One region of the Tatumella citrea genome, then DNA from elsewhere that is predicted to be linked to it. Evidence: predicted binding sites of a transcription regulator. Region 1 holds the regulator's gene; each other region holds the start of a gene.
The links. Region 1 encodes Fur, which represses iron uptake genes when iron is present. Its sites were predicted from a motif close to ATAATAATGAGAACNACTATCAA; they were not measured.

Region 1 (4,219 bases):
TCGGGCAGCGGTACACCAAAAGTTATTGCGGCCACTGCGACTTCTTCGCTCACGGAAATGGCTGAAGTACCCTTTAGTCAGTGGCGGCGGGCAACATCTGATGTCAATGTCCTGATGACCGCCGGGAATCGTTATCAGAAAAACCAGCACACACGCTGGCTGGATCCCGAAGAATTGCGTGGTCAAATTATTCCTACACCGCTGCAGGTGGTATTAAGTGAAAAAGATATTAATCTGAAACAAGGAGTTAAGGAAGATCTGACAGCGCTACCTGCAGAGACTGCTCTCATGGTGAATCAGGCACTGAAATCTGCCGGTATCACTTCCGGGCAAGGTTATCCGTTAGAGACAAAAATTGAACCATCAGAATTTCAGGGGCAAAAAATAAAACAAGGAGCCTACCGGCTGGCAATTTCCCTGGAAAAAATCCTGGTCACCGGATATGACGAACAGGGTGTGTTTTATGGCCTGCAATCATTATTGCAACTGATTCCGTTGCAGGGCGAACCACTAATTCCTGTAATGACAATCTATGATGCACCTCGTTTTGCTTACCGCGGAATCTTCATTGATGTTGCCAGAAACTTTCATTCTAAAGCCGCTATTCTGCGTACCCTGGATCAGATGGCGGCATACAAGCTCAATGTCCTGCATTTGCATCTCAGTGATGATGAAGGATGGCGAATTGAGATACCGGGGTTACCCGGGCTCACTCAGGTTGGAGGGCAACGTTGCCATGACCTGAGCGAAACCCACTGTCTGCTACCCCAGTTGGGTTCCGGTCCGGACAACACGACCTCCGGCAGCGGCTATTTCACTCGTCAGGACTATATCGATATAGTGAAGTATGCGGCTGTCAGACAGATTCTTATCATGCCGGAAATTGATATACCTGCGCATGCCAGAGCAGCGGTCATTTCAATGGAGGCGAGATATAAAAAACTGATGTCGGAAGGCAGACCATTACAGGCAATGGAGTATCGCTTACAGGATGAGGGTGATAATTCTCAGGTCACCACCGTGCAGTTTTATGACAGGACCAGTTTTGTGAATCCTTGCCTGCCTTCAACCTTACGCTTCACTGAGAAGGTGATGTCGGAAATTATTCAAATGCATCGGGAGGCCGGGCAACCCCTGACCCGCTGGCATTTTGGCGGAGATGAAGCCAAAAATATCTATCTGGGGGCGGGCTATACTGATGTTGCACACCCTGAAGCAGGTAAAGGTCAGCGAAACCTCAGTCGTCAGGACCAACCCTGGGCGAAATCTGCCCGATGTGCATCGTTGGTGAAAAGCGGGCAGGTGACGAGTTTAAAGGCATTGCCTGGCTGGTTTGCTTTGCAGGTCAGTGAAATAGCGCAAAAACAAGGTCTGGAAGGGATTCAGGCCTGGCAGGACGGTCTGAAAGAGAATCGTGATAACCAACAGTTCGCCACTCCGGCTAATGCCCTGAACTTCTGGGATACTCTGTACTGGGGCGGAGCTGAATCAGTAAATGACTGGGCAGATAAAGGCTATCAGGTGATAGTTTCTAACCCGGATTATCTGTATCTGGATATGCCTTATGAAGTGAACGGCGCGGAACCTGGTTATTACTGGGCGACAAGATATAGTGATGAGCAGAAAATTTTCGGTTTTACCCCGGATAATTTGCCACAGAATGCCGAAATTTCGACAGATCGTGACGGGCAGGTATTCGCCGCCACATCAGAAGGTCACTGGCCCGGGGCTTATGGAATGTCAGCACAGGTCTGGAGTGAAGTCGTCCGTTCCGATCAGGATATGGAATACCGGTTATATCCGAGGTTATTTTCTGTTGCTGAACGTGCATGGCATAAAGCTGACTGGGAACTGGATTATCAGCAGGGCAGGCGATTTGAGAAGGGCGTAACACATCATGTCGATCTGCGACGATTGAATAGTGACTGGCAGAGATTTGCGAATCTGTTGGGTCAGTCAGTGCTTGCGCGGCTTGATGCCAGCGGTATTGCATACAGAATTCCGGTGCCGGGAGCGGAAATTCGTTCGGGTTGTTTGCTGGCAAATACATCTCTGCCAGGAATCAACGTGGAATTTTCTACTAATGGAGGCCGGCAATGGTTGCGTTATAATTCGCAGCAGGTGCCGGCGGTGAATGGTGATTTACTCGTCCGATCAGTCAGTCCGGATGGGAAACGCTTTAGCCGGAATGTGCCGTTGACCATGACAGATAACGACCAATGCTGTTTTCAGCAATGCCGTACATCAGCAACCAAACGTTGGTTACTCTCGTTTAAACGTTTTTATCATCGCTGGAGTAACAGCTGGCACAGCGAAAAGTAAGCTGGCCCGGGGGACTCTTTAATACCGAAACAGATAACAAAAAACCCGCAACGAAGTGCGGGTTTATCAGGTACAGGCTGTATTGCGGGTAGAAAATAGTCCCTTCATCGCCTGAATAATCAAAACGGATTCTGATTATTTATCGTTATGCAGTGACTCATCTTCGCGGCAATCGCCTTCGGTACAATGGCCGTACAGATACAGGCTGTGGTTCGTCAGCTTAATACCAAACCGTGAAGCGATTTCACGCTGGCGTTGTTCAATCGACTCATCACTGAACTCAATCACTTTACCGCAATCGAGGCAAATTAAATGGTCATGATGCTGTTGTTGAGTCAATTCAAAAACTGACTTACCGCCTTCGAAGTTATGGCGCGTTACAATGCCCGCGTCATCAAACTGGTTAAGCACACGATATACAGTGGCCAGGCCAATTTCTTCACCCATATCAATCAGGCGTTTGTACAAGTCTTCCGCACTGACGTGGTGGCATTCTGGTTCCTGAAGCACTTCCAGAATTTTCAGTCTCGGAAGCGTCACTTTCAGACCAGCCTTCTTCAATGCGGAGTTGTTGTCAGTCATGCAGTTTGTGTCCTGTTACTTTTGAAAAATGACTTTGGCAAGAAGCCCTGAAGTTTGGTAATGACCTTATAATTTTTAGTTCATTATAGAACTGATGCACCAAAATTGAAACTACAGCCCTTAAAACACCCCGGGTGAAATGCTCACCAGGCAAGTAACTGGCAGAGAAAACAGACAGTTCGTTGCTTTCTGTCCGGTTCAGTCTGTATACACTGAACAGATGAAAGATTCGTGTCCGTGCTGAAGAAATTAATGCGGGAACTACTGGTCATCTTAGTCATTCCCGCAGGTGCCTGAAGCTAACAGTACCACAATTCTGATGAAAAACCCTATTAAGCGTCGAGGATTTCTTTCAGTTGTAGCTCTTCTGCCACCTGGTTAACCCACTGACTAACACGTTGGCTGGTTAATTCCGGCTGGCGATCTTCATCAACGGCCAGTCCCAGGAAATGACTGTCATCAGCCAGACCTTTAGAGGCTTCGAAGTGGTAACCGGCGGTTGGCCAGTGGCCGACAATAACTGCACCGTTCGGCTCAATAATGTCGCGGATTGTGCCCAGAGCGTCACAGAAATATTCCGCATAATCTTCCTGGTCACCACAACCAAACAACGCTACCAGCTTACCGTTAAAATCAATTTCTTCCAGGGTAGGAAAGAAATCATCCCAGTCACACTGTGCTTCTCCATAGTACCAGGTTGGGATACCCAGCAGCAGAATATCGAAAGCTTCCAAATCTTCTTTGGTACTTTTAGCGATGTCGTGCACTTCAGCAACGTCTTTACCCAATTGTTTTTGGATCATTTTTGCGATGTTTTCTGTGTTGCCGGTATCGCTGCCAAAAAAGATGCCTACGATTGCCATGTGGGGATAACCTCTTGAATCTTTAGTTCAGATAATTGTAATTTCAGTACAGATATGCAGATGATAGCAGACCTGAGTAGTGTGAGAAACTTGTAAACCGGCCAGTTTTGTTCCTGAGTGCGGTTGTCCCGGGCTAGCCCTGTTTTAGTTGCGCCAGAATGATTTGTTCTATGAGCTCACTTCGACTCAGGTTTTGTTCTGCCGCCAGAGAATTCAGAGCATCGACAATGTCACTGCTCATTTTAAGTTCAACCCGCTGCAATCCACGGACTTTATCTCGTTTCAGCTGATTGCGTTTATTTATCCGCAGTTGCTCATCCCGCGAAAGCAGGCTGGTTTTGGGACGTCCCGGCCGGCGTTCGTTGGCGAACAAATCGAGCGTGGTACGATCCGTATTTTCTTTTGCCATGATTTTTGAAACTGACACCTGCGTTATATCAGATACACGCAGC
Region 2 (4,219 bases), 570 kb from region 1:
GACACTCCTTACTTTCAGATTGGTGAGAGTAAATATGGCAAGCCGATTATCGACCGCGTGCTGCGCTATGAAACACCGCTGGAACAGGCGATGCAGTGTGCGCTGATTTCGATGGATTCCACACTGGCCAGTAATATTTCAGTAGGCTTGCCGCTGGATGTGATGATTTACCGTACTGATAGTTACAGTGATGCAGAACAGTATCATCTGACGGATCAGCATCCCTATTTCTCACAAATCCGGCAGCTATGGAGCAAAGGCTTGCTGAGTGTCTTTACCCGTCTGCCACCGCTCGAATTATAATCCTCTCTCTGTGATGACAGCGTACCGCTGTCATCACTCTGTCATCCCCGAAAAGTAATGTGCTTCAGTGCCTTATTCTATCTGTCTCAGGGGGAACCCCGGTGTTTACCGTCGATCATCTGTTGCAGGACTATTGGCCTGAATTCAATGCCTCTGAATGGCAAAAACGTTTTTTACGCCGGGCGATGCGCGAACAGGAATTTATCCGGTTTGCCGCCGAATATCCTCATCTGCACGGCCTGGAAATGGTTGAACAGATTCTGGAATATCTGGATGTCCGCTGTGAACTCACCGCCCGCGAGCTGGAACAAATCCCGGTCAGTGGCCCGCTGGTACTGGTAGCTAACCATCCGCTAGGTGCGTTAGATGGTCTGGCATTATTGCATGCTGTCGCTCAGGTCAGACGCGATGTGAAAATCGTGGCTAACCGTTTACTGATGAGCCTGACCAGCCTGCATCCTGTTCTGCTGCCGGTGGATAATATGGGCCAGAAAACTGGTCGCGAACAGTTATCCGGTATCCGGCAACAACTGGCTAATCAGGGCGTGGTTATCATTTTTCCTGCCGGGGAGGTTTCCCGGTTAAGCAGCAAGGGAATTAAAGATGGCCGCTGGCATCACAGCTTTGTCCGCCTTGCCGCTAAAAGCCGCGCACCGGTACTGCCGGTATTTGTCGCCGGTAAAAACAGTCTGCCTTTTTATCTGACCGCCAAACTCTGCCCGTCAGCGGCTCTGCTTATGCTGGTCAGGGAGATGTTCCGTTGTCGTGGCACTACCGTAAAAATGCAGGTAGGGGCGCGTATTCCGTTTAGCAACTGGCACGATGGACATACTCCTGCCAAAGAAGTGGCCGCGCGGTTACGTAAGCATCTTTACCGGATTGCCCGTGGCCGTCCCGGACTATTTCAGACCGAAAATGCGATTGCCCGGCCTGAAGACAGAGGGGCGGTACGTAAACAGCTGTTCAGCAGTGAACTGTTGGGCAGGCTGCCAGACGGCAAATATATTTTTCTCTGGCAACGGGGCAAGGAAAGCTATGTACCGGTACTGCGGGAAATTGGTCGTTTACGGGAAATAGCCTTTCGTGCTGTCGGGGAAGGCAGTGGCCGGCGGCGTGATCTGGACCGCTATGATGATGACTACTTCCATCTGATGTTGTGGGATGATGATGCACTGGAGATTGTCGGTGCCTATCGTCTGTTACCTACTGCATCACAACTCACCGGGGAAGAAATCCGGGGGATCTACAGCCAGAGCCTGTTTGAATATGATCCGGGGATGCTGCCGGTACTGGCGCAGGGCATTGAACTGGGGCGCAGTTTCGTTCAGCCTGCTTACTGGGGGAGTCGCGGGTTAGAGTACCTGTGGATGGGCATTGGTGCGTTTCTGGCCCGTTATCCACATATTCGCTATCTGTTCGGTCCGGTATCAATCTCTGGCGGTCTTCCGTTGGCGGCACGCGATTTGCTGGTGGCTTTTTACCGGCTCTATTTTCCTCCGGCTGCGGAGCTTGCCACTTCACGCCGTCCTTACCCTGCGTCATTGCCCGAAGTGCTTGCTCAGTTCAGTGGCGATGATTATCAGCAGGATTTACGGCGACTGAAGCGTCTGCTGGCGAATATGGGATGTGCAATTCCGCCATTATATAAACAGTATTCAGAGCTTTGTGAGCCTGGCGGGGTGCAGTTTATTGATTTCGGTAGTGACCCGGATTTCAATAATTGTGTTGACGGTCTGGTGTTGGTGGATTTATCGCTGATTAAGCCGCTGAGATATCAGCGTTATGTCGGGGTATTTACCCGGCAGGATGGCGTGGATGGGGCAGAACAGAAGACAGTAGCGGAAACAGCAGAATAAAGCAGGGGGCTGGCCCCTGCTTTAGCAAATTCGCACAGATTAGCTGTGAGTGGTGCTGTTCATGCGACCCAGGTCTTTATCCAGCAGGAACGCTCCATTAGAGCTGTTTTCCAGCATACCCAGTTTATCCAGAACATTTTTAAAGGTCTTCTCTTCTTCATGCTGCTCAGCAACGTACCATTGCAGGAAGTTGAAGGTAGAGTAGTCCTGAGTAGTCATTGCAGCATGAGCCAGTTCATTGATTTTGCTGGTGATCAACTGCTCGTGTTGATAAGTACGGGTAAACACATCAGACAGAGATTCAAAGGTAACCGGTGGGGCATCAATGCTGCCCAGCACAGGTAATGCACCGGTATCACTCAGGTAATCAAACAGACGCTGCATATGGTCCATTTCTTCACGGGAGTGAGTTTTCAGGAATGAAGCAGCTCCCTCATAACCTTTATCCGCACACCAGGCGCTCATTTGCAGATATAAATTGGCGGAATAGAATTCCAGATTCAACTGATCATTCAGACGAGAAATCATATCAGGGGTAAGCATAGCTGTGACCTTTTAACAGAGATTAGAATTTGTAACTTTATGGTGAACAATTATGCATCACTCAGGTCTTCTTGTGAAGAGGGTGTGTTTATTTTTTTCTTTATTTTTCATATGGTTATTAATACGAATTATTTGGAATACGTAATGAAAGTATTTCTCATTGTTATCTTTTTTAACACTTCCCGATAACTACCCTCGCAACAGGATCGCTACAAATCAATCAGCCGCAGAGTTTTTCGGCAAAAAATGGTGCTAAATTCAACGACCGGCGACAATAAACCCTGCGGGCTGACATACCGTAAACGCCCGGTTTCATGTAACATATGCCCCGCGGAGAGCGGTGACGGGCAGAAATGCGGACCACCGGCCCTCCGGAACAAGTCCGGGGTATTGACTGATGCCGGTGATGACCGCTCAGTTAACTTCGTGATAAACGCCGGTAAAATTTTTCCCGGCCTGCGTGATTTTCCGGAAATGCACTTCTGCAATGCGTTTCCGCCAACAGTGAAGAACCTGTTAATGGCTACAGCACCCTTTTTAGACGAAGTGGCTCGTCGCCGCACATTTGCGATTATTTCGCATCCGGATGCGGGTAAAACCACAATTACAGAAAAAGTTTTATTATTCGGACAGGCCATTCAGACGGCCGGGACAGTGAAAGGCCGTGGGTCCAGTCAGCATGCTAAGTCAGACTGGATGGAGATGGAGAAACAGCGTGGGATCTCGATTACCACCTCTGTGATGCAGTTCCCGTACCGCGACAAACTGGTCAACCTGCTGGATACCCCGGGGCACGAAGACTTCTCGGAAGATACCTACCGTACCCTGACGGCGGTGGACTGCTGCCTGATGGTGATTGATGCGGCGAAAGGGGTCGAAGACCGGACCCGTAAACTGATGGAAGTCACCCGGTTACGTGATACGCCGATCCTGACTTTTATGAATAAACTCGACCGTGATATCCGTGATCCTATGGAAGTCATGGACGAAGTTGAAAATGAACTGAAAATCGCCTGTGCTCCGATTACCTGGCCTATCGGCTGCGGGAAACTGTTTAAAGGGGTATATCATCTGTATAAAGATGAAATCTATCTTTATCAGAGCGGGAAAGGACATACCATCCAGGAAGTTCGTACGGTGAAGGGGCTGAACAACCCACAGCTGGATGAAGCCATTGGTGACGAACTGGCTACTCAGTTGCGTGAAGAGCTGGAGCTGGTTCAGGGAGCATCGCATGAATTTGATCAGGAGGCGTTCCTGCAGGGCCAACTGACCCCGGTATTCTTTGGTACAGCGTTGGGTAACTTTGGTGTCGACCATATGCTGGATGGGCTGGTCAGCTGGGCTCCGGCCCCGATGCCACGTCGTACCGACACCCGTGAAGTTGTCGCGGCCGATGATAAATTTACCGGATTTGTGTTTAAAATTCAGGCCAATATGGACCCGAAACACCGCGACCGTGTGGCTTTCCTGCGCGTAGTATCTGGAAAGTATGAAAAAGGCATGAAGATGTACCA
Region 3 (4,219 bases), 580 kb from region 1:
CCGCTACCATCCACTTCAGCACTGGCCACGCAGTCAGCATAGTTAACAGGGTGAAGGTTATCAGCAGCGGGCGGCGACCAATCCGGTCAGACAACGATCCCATCACCGGCAGCCAGAATAAATTCGATACACCGACAAATAGCGTCACCATAAAACTCTGGTGGTCCGTCATCATCAGCACTGTCTTACCAAAGGTCGGGGTAAAGGCCGTAATCATATAGAACATGACGGTGGTGGTAACCACCATCAGCATCCCGGCGAGAACCAGTGCCCAGTTGCTGGCCACTGAACGCATAATTTCTGTCATGCCGGGACGATGTTTACGCTGCTGAAAACTCTCTGTCTCTTCCAGCATACGGCGGATATAAAACAGGAAGGGAACAATCAGGCAGCCGATAATAAACGGAATACGCCAACCCCAGTCTGTCACCTGACCTTTGTCCAGCCAGTGATTCAGCATTAACCCCAGTAACGCAGCAAAGATAACCGATAATTGCTGACTCCCCGACTGCCAGCTGACATAGAAGCCTTTGCGCCCTTTCGGCGCGATTTCAGACAGGTAAACGGAAACCCCACCCAGTTCAACCCCGGCGGAGAATCCCTGCAATAAACGACCTACGAGGATAATTAACGGAGCCGCCGCGCCAATCGTCTGATAACCCGGGGTCAGAGCAATAGTCAGAGTACCAATAGCCATCAGTCCCAGGGTCAGCAGTAACCCTTTACGGCGACCATGATGGTCAATATAAGCACCGAGGATAATGGCCCCCAGAGGGCGCATCAGGAAACCGGCACCAAAGGTCATCAGTGTCAGCATCAACGATGAATAAGGGTCATTGCCCGGGAAGAAGGTTTTTGAAATGGCGGTGGCATAGTAGCCAAACACCATAAAGTCGTACATTTCAAGAAAGTTTCCGCTGGTCACACGGAAAATAGATTTAGCTCCGCTGGTTTTAGCCGCCGGAGAAGATGTACCCGAATTATTCATTGCTCAGCCCTGCCGTTATAGTTTTAGTCTGCACTGTTTATTTACCCCGGTTACCAGCAGAAAGATGTGACGACAGTCATCTTTATGATTTACAGAAACATACAATTTGGTAACAAAACAACAACCGGCAGATTGTAAACATCAGACTATTTCTAAACGGTGGCAAAAAAAAACCTCCCGAAAGGGAGGTTCATTTAGTTCGGACTGGTACAGGAATTAGTTGCCCGCGGTAGTTCCGGCGGTTTCCAGCCCCATCAGTCCAATCTTCAGATAGCCTGCGGCACGCAATTGATCCATCACACTCATCAGCGTGGCATAGTCCACATCTTTATCCGCCTGGAAGAAGATGGTGCTTTCTTTGTTGCCACTGGTCAGTGAATCAATGGCCGAAACCAGCTGTTCTTTTGAGACTTCATTGTTGCCGACATACAGTTGTTTGTCCGCTTTAATACTCAGATAGACCGGTTTATCCGGACGAGGCTGAGGAACGCTGGTTGAAGCCGGAAGATTAACTTTGACATCTACGGTGGCCAGAGGCGCTGCAACCATAAAAATGATTAACAGCACTAACATAACGTCGATAAACGGCGTTACGTTAATTTCACTCATTTCCCCATCGCTTTCTAAATCATCTTTCAGATGCATCGCCATAACAATTAACTCACCCGCAGTTTATGTGCGGAAGCCCGCAGATCTACCGGCTCATGGCTCTGCCCTAAATCCAGATCACGGCTCTGCAGCAATAATACCTGAGCGGCAGTATCACTTAATGAAGCTTTATAACCAGCAATCATCCGTGCAAATACGTTATAAATCACTACCGCAGGAATTGCTGCAACCAGACCTACCGCAGTAGCAAGCAGCGCTTCGGCAATCCCCGGAGCCACGACTGCCAGGTTAGTGGTCTGACTTTGAGCAATCCCGATAAAGCTGTTCATGATGCCCCATACGGTACCGAACAGACCGATAAACGGTGCGACAGAACCGATGGTTGCCAGGAAGCCATTACCCCGTGATGCATAACGACCGACGGCTGCGACTCTTCGCTCCAGACGGAAACCGGTACGATCTTTGATACCGTCACTGTCTTCTGCGCCGGCAGAAAGCTGACGTTCATCCTGAGCTTCTGCAATCAGACTGCGACTGTGACTGTTGGCAGCGAATTTGCTGGCAACATCGACGGCCTGCTGTAATGTACGCACTTCTTTCAGGGCTTTCTGTTCTGATTTAAGGCGCCGTTTGGCCGAACTCAGTTCTGTAAACTTGCCGAAGAAGATTGCCCAGGTAACCACAGAGGCGAGCAACAAGCCTATCATTACTACTTTTACAACAATATCAGCATGATGATACATGCCCAGAACGGACAGATCCGTTTGCATCAAATTATTGGTCACCACTTGTACTACCCCATCTCAACGGTTAATTTCTTGCAATCACGCGATGATACCAAAACACAGCTTAATTGATAGTAGTTATCATTAGTATTTACAAATTCTTCCAATATTCGTGGCTGACATCTGTGACGTTTTGTGGTTACGCCGGACAGCTGAACAGCAGTAATCCGTTACTCTCCGTGTTATCCGGCCCGCGATTTTTCTTTGATACTCTGGCCTGAGCAACATTTCATGTTAAGTTGTAGTAAAGGTATTTACAGGCAGAGCAGGAATCAATGACAGACAAAAAAACAGATAAAAAACTGGAAACCACACTGGTCAGTGCCGGCCGGCAGAAACGTTATACTGCCGGCGCAGTTAACAGCGTTATTCAGCGTGCATCTTCTCTGGTCTTCGACACCGTTGCTGATAAAAAACGTGCCGCCGCAGGGCGCACCCGTGGAGAGTTGTTTTACGGGCGCCGCGGGACTCTGACCCACTTTTCATTGCAGGATGCGATGACAGAACTGGAAAATGGTGCTGGTTGTGCCCTTTACCCTTGCGGAGCCGCCGCAGTCACCAATGCTATTCTGGCGTTTGTTGAAAGCGGCGATCATGTACTGATGAGTGGTTCGGTCTATGAACCCACCCGCGATTTCTGCAATGTGATCCTGCGTAAACTGAACGTAGCTACCACTTTCTTCCCTCACATCAGCGGAGCGGAGATTATTCAGTGGCTGAAGCCGGAAACACGGGTGGTATTTCTTGAATCCCCGGCCTCCATCACTATGGAGGTTCAGGATATTCCCGCCATTGTCGCCGCCATTCGCCAGGCTGCCCCGAATGCCATCATTATGATGGACAATACCTGGGCGGCAGGAGTGCTGTTTAACGCACTCGATTTCGGAATTGATATTTCTATCCAGGCTGGCACTAAGTACCTGATAGGACATTCCGATGCGATGATCGGTACCGCAGTCGCCAATCAGCGCTGCTGGGACACCCTGCGCGAAAACTCTTACCTGATGGGTCAGATGGTTGATGCAGATACCGCCTATATGACTTCACGCGGCCTGCGTACCCTGGGGGTAAGATTACGTCAGCATGAAGAGAGCAGCATTCAGGTTGCTGAATGGCTTGCGGAGCGGGAAGAGGTCTGGCGGGTCAATCATCCGGCACTGCCACAGTCTCCCGGTCATGAGTTCTGGAAGCGTGATTTTTCCGGCAGCAGCGGTTTATTTTCGTTTATTCTGCGTCGCGAACTGTCACGTGAAGCACTGGCTGACTTCCTGGATAACTTCCAACATTTCAGCATGGCTTATTCCTGGGGCGGCTTTGAATCTCTGATCCTCGCCAATCAGCCTGATGAAATTGCCGCTATCCGACCGGATCAGGAGCCTCACTTACCGGGGACACTGATAAGGCTGCATATCGGGCTGGAAAACGTGGATGATTTAATCGCTGATCTGGCCGCAGGTTTCGACCGGCTGGCTCGTTATGCCTGACAACGCATCCGGCCATTGTGGCCGGAAATTTATTACAGGGATTTGTCGTTGTATGACGGATGCCCGCAGTATGAAACCCTGACACGGGTCAGGTTACGGGAAGAAAAATGAGTGCTTTACACGAGATAATCCATGCCCTGTGGCATCAGGATTTCGCCGTTCTGGCGGATCCGCATGTTATCTGGATTGTCTACGCGGTGATGTTTTGCATGCTGTTTCTGGAAAACGGGTTACTGCCCGCGGCTTTTTTGCCGGGTGACAGTTTACTGCTGCTGGCAGGAGCCATGATTGCTAAAGGGGTGATGGGATTTCTTCCGACGGTTGTAATCCTTACCTGTGCTGCCAGCCTGGGA
Region 4 (4,219 bases), 530 kb from region 1:
GTTCGTAGAACGGACGGGCTTTTGCATACTGGGCTTTTGCCTTTTCCAGATCACCAGCATCAATATCGGCTTTCAGCTGATCAACCGCCACTACCATCGCGTCTACCACACCGTTTACATAGGCAGAATAACCCACAGTACCTTGCTTCAGCAGTTCAGCAGTACTACCGGTGGCTTTAGCTGCACTTTTACCGGTGACGGTAAAGTTAATCAGTTCCTGCTTAGCACCAGGACAGTAAATCTGATATTTGCCGCCATCCAGTGTCAGAGTGAACTTAGCCGCAGGCAGCCCCGGAGCCAGGTTTTCTTTTTCACCAAGAATACGGTTGTCACTCAGTAATTCGAGTTCAGTGATTGCAGTAGCCGTTTTGTTGACTACGGTGAAAGTCACCGGACCAGCCTTGGCACTGCTGTGGTCAACGATACATGTTCCGCCTTCTGCGCCGGTTAAGGTGACATTCACCTGAGATACACCATTGCTCACCGGAGCTGCACCACCGGCTGCCATTGCATCAACCGAGACCAGTAACAGTGCCGAAACGATTGCTGAACTCAGAACAGAGGGTTTCTTAATAAAAGCAGATTTGAGCATGAATAGTTCCTTTATTTGTTTTCAGGAGAAACAGAACGATAACCAGCATCAGATGCCTGACGGGAATCGTCCCGGCGGCGCAATGCCAGAATGAGTAAAATAATGGCCAGCAAACCTAACAGTAGCGGCAACTGAATAGCCCAGAAGGTATGACGCAACTGTGCCTGAACTACATTTTGCATGGCGTCATCGACCTGAGATTGCCAGCTGTCATCCAGCTGCCAGTCACAACCGACCTGCGGCATTGGGCTGCGGGCAGTATAGGTGCGTGGAGACAATAAACCGCCACCGGAAAGGGTCATCAGCGTGGTGGTGTGAGCGGCTGCACTGTAGAGCGCCTGGCCTGCCGTTTCAGCATCCACCGAGCAGTTGACCTGCCAGCTAACGTTATACGGGCCGGGGTGCTGCGCCGGACTTAACCCAACCGGAATGCGATTACCGTACAGTGCCAGGACCTGATCGACGGTCAGCGTTGCGGGCAGACCACTCACTTCCGGCTGACGGGTAATATTCCATTGCTGCAATACGACACCTCGCTGCTCTGAGCTTTTTTGCTGGCCGTCGGCAAGCTCATAGCTAAGTTGCTTCTGTTGAGCGGTGGTAATCTGTAACTGGTAGCCCCCGGCAGATTGTTTCTGCACAGTAGCCGTTCCACCACCTTGCAGAGGGGCTGTGGCAGGAAGTTGCAGGGTCGCGCGGGGATAACCACTGAATAGCGCCAGTGCAGCCAGTGCCAGTACCGCGGCCGAACCAAACAGTAACTGGCGGCTGCGGGTGGCTGAAGGTCGTAAATGACGTGGCCAGTAGACCAGAATACCTACCAGCACGATGTAGATACCCCAGCCACATAGTTCCAGTAACCGGGGATCGGTTGGAATACCCAGAACACCAGTGATCAGTGCTGAACGTACTGATCCGGGAGGGATGGCCCAACTGAGATTAGCAACCCGTTGCTGACCAATATTCAGCCAGCCAGCTTCATGACCGCTACGCAGAGCGCTGATAATCAACCCGGCGGCAACCAGAATCAGGAACATGCCGGTATAGCGAAAGAAACGACCCAGGTTGAGTTTGACACCACCGATATAGATACCCCAGCCAATGACGACAGCCAGGATCAACCCAAGAACAGCACCTGCCACCGCCCAGACGGCAGACTGAGCAACTGAGAAGGTCGCCAGCAAAAAGACGCTGGTTTCAAAGCCTTCTTTAAGGACAGCCAGAAAAGCCATGCTGGCCAGCGCCATGGCACTGGATTGTCGGATGGCAACGGCGGCTTCGCTTTCCAGTTGGCGCTTAATTTCATGGGCGTGGTTGTTCATCCACATCACCATTCCGGTTACAAAAAATACAGCCACCAGACCAATCACGGTTTCCATCGCTTCCTGGCTGGCCTGAGGCAGAGCACGTTCGGTCAGGCTGAGGCCAACACCGACCAGTAATGAAAGGAAAACGGCCAGCACGACTCCTGCCCACATGGCACCCAGACTTTTCCCGTTTTTACGTAAAAACGCGGCAATAATGCCGACGATCAGAGCAGCTTCGAGCCCCTCACGCAGTGCGATAACAAAAGTTGCTAACACCAGAATTCCCCGTCACTTAATCCTAAATGATAATTACAATTAATATCATTTTCATGAGTATATGAAATATCCCGAATAGCGCTGAAAGTAAACCGGTAGGGGTTGAAACATTGTGTAATAAATTGTTATTTGGCACGAAATGTGAGGTATAAATTATTTAATTCTTAATAAAACCTTAAGTACTGAGTTTTATATTCGAAAAACAACGGATAATTTATGAAATTCGGATTACTGGTCGCTCAGTGCCAGATATGCCGTCTGTATCCCCATTAAGGCATCTGTGATGAATGATGAAAACCTGATCCATGGCAGTGTTGCTGCCGGTTTTGAAGCAGTAAAAAGCACCTTTGCTGAAGTTGTGGCAGCCGAAAATGGGCAGTTAAGTGCTCAGCTGGCAGCCTACCACCACGGAAAGCTGGTGGTTGATTTATGGAGCGGGCCGGAAACCACGGCTGATGCATTGTTTGATACTTATTCTGCCAGTAAAGGTGCCGGAGCTTTAGTCGTGGCGCTGTTGCTACAGGACGGGCTGCTCAGCCTGGATGAAAAAGTCAGTTATTACTGGCCCGAATTTGCAGCAAAGGGTAAAGAAAATATCACCCTGCGTCAGCTGATGAGTCATCAGGCGGGTTTGCCTGGTGCTGACTACGGCTTCACTGCCGATGAGCTGACCGATGACCGGCGAGTGGCTGAACAGCTGGCCAGACAACGTCCTTACTGGAACCCGGGCTCTGCTTTTGGCTATCACGCGTTGGTGTTTGGAGCTCTGCTGAACGAAGTGGTCTGCCGTGTCACCGGCCGAACTGTTCAGCAGCATTTTTCTGAACGGGTGCAGCAGGCTTACGACGTGGATTTTTTCCTGGGGATGCCAGAGGCCCTGGACTCGCGTTATCAGCCAACTTTAGCGGGTGATCTTACCCCTGAGAAACTGGCGGAGTTGCTGGCTAATGCTCCTGCAGCTGACAGCATTGCTGGCATTGCGTTTAACCGCCATCATCCCGACAACCCGCCGCTCTGGGCACTGGTCAACTCCCTGAAGGCCAGACGTTCGGGGACGATATCTTTCGGCGGTGTAGCTTCTGCCCGTGGTCTGGCAAAAATGTATGCTGTGGCAGCCAGTCAGGTTGAAAATAAACCACCACTGCTGACAGCAGAGACACTGTCGCAGGTCACACAGATTCAGTCACGAGGCGAGGATCTGGTACTGAAAAACTTCAAAGCGTTTTCCGTCGGTTTTCATGCCAGCGCTGAATATTATCCTTCGCTCGGTCAGGGCGCATTTGGTCACAGCGGGGCTGGCGGACAGCAGGCATTCGCTGATCCCCGCCACGGCCTCAGTTACGGCTATACACGTCGTCAGTATCCGTCACCGTTCAGAACCGTTTCAGAAAATGACCAACTGATCAGTGCTCTGTCTCGTTCTGCTGCTGTATTGCGCTAAATCGTCAGCACGGGGTGTACTGTCTGTGGCCGGGAAAAGTGGCCACGGCATTATCGCCCTGTTTCTTCACTTTTGCCCTGTTCGCAGACTACGTCAGTGAGGGAATGCGCTGAACAGTCTTTATCTTTTGGTGGATGTTTTTTACACAATTCTCTGAGCTCCGCTGCTACTTTTTTCCATCCTGCACCATACTTCATCCACCGGTCTTGTTATGGGAAAACGACTATGCAGAATCCTACGCTGTTTCAGTTTTTTCACTGGTATTACCCGGACGGAGGCAAACTCTGGCCGGAAGCTGCCGAAAAAGCCGCATGGCTGTCAGAAATTGGTATCACAGGTGTCTGGCTGCCACCGGCCTGCAAAGGTGATTCCGGCGGAAGCTCAGTGGGTTACGATATCTATGATCTGTTTGATCTTGGCGAATTTGATCAAAAAGGAACCCGTGCGACCAAGTACGGAGATAAAGAAGGGTTACTGGCAGCGATAAATGCTCTGCAACAGAATAAGATCAGCGTGATCATTGATGTGGTACTTAATCACAAGATGGGCGCGGATGAAAAAGAGCAGGTCCAGGTTAATCGCGTGAATATGGATGATCGTGAT

Region 2: ftnA (non-heme ferritin) is a predicted target of Fur. The motif match lies at 2,847-2,869, and genes of this name have one in related genera.
Region 3: exbB (tol-pal system-associated acyl-CoA thioesterase) is a predicted target of Fur. The motif match lies at 2,451-2,473, and genes of this name have one in related genera.
Region 4: efeU (iron uptake transporter permease EfeU) is a predicted target of Fur. The motif match lies at 2,202-2,224, and genes of this name have one in related genera.

Annotation. Positions count from the first base shown of each region.
Region 1 is NZ_CP015579.1:1,289,750-1,293,968, forward strand. It holds gene A7K98_RS06180 (family 20 glycosylhydrolase) at 1-2,322, shown strand, start outside; gene fur (ferric iron uptake transcriptional regulator) at 2,458-2,904, opposite strand; gene fldA (flavodoxin FldA) at 3,237-3,767, opposite strand; gene ybfE (LexA regulated protein) at 3,901-4,176, opposite strand.
Region 2 is NZ_CP015579.1:723,222-727,440, forward strand. It holds gene A7K98_RS03475 (proteasome-type protease) at 1-303, shown strand, start outside; gene A7K98_RS03480 (lysophospholipid acyltransferase family protein) at 405-2,159, shown strand; gene ftnA (non-heme ferritin) at 2,199-2,702, opposite strand; gene prfC (peptide chain release factor 3) at 3,222-4,219, shown strand, end outside.
Region 3 is NZ_CP015579.1:710,182-714,400, reverse strand. It holds gene tcuC (MFS transporter) at 1-988, opposite strand, end outside; gene exbD (TonB system transport protein ExbD) at 1,205-1,639, opposite strand; gene exbB (tol-pal system-associated acyl-CoA thioesterase) at 1,645-2,382, opposite strand; gene metC (cystathionine beta-lyase) at 2,658-3,866, shown strand; gene A7K98_RS03415 (DedA family protein) at 3,974-4,219, shown strand, end outside.
Region 4 is NZ_CP015579.1:762,889-767,107, forward strand. It holds gene efeO (iron uptake system protein EfeO) at 1-592, opposite strand, end outside; gene efeU (iron uptake transporter permease EfeU) at 604-2,175, opposite strand; gene A7K98_RS03645 (serine hydrolase domain-containing protein) at 2,459-3,616, shown strand; gene amyA (alpha-amylase) at 3,842-4,219, shown strand, end outside.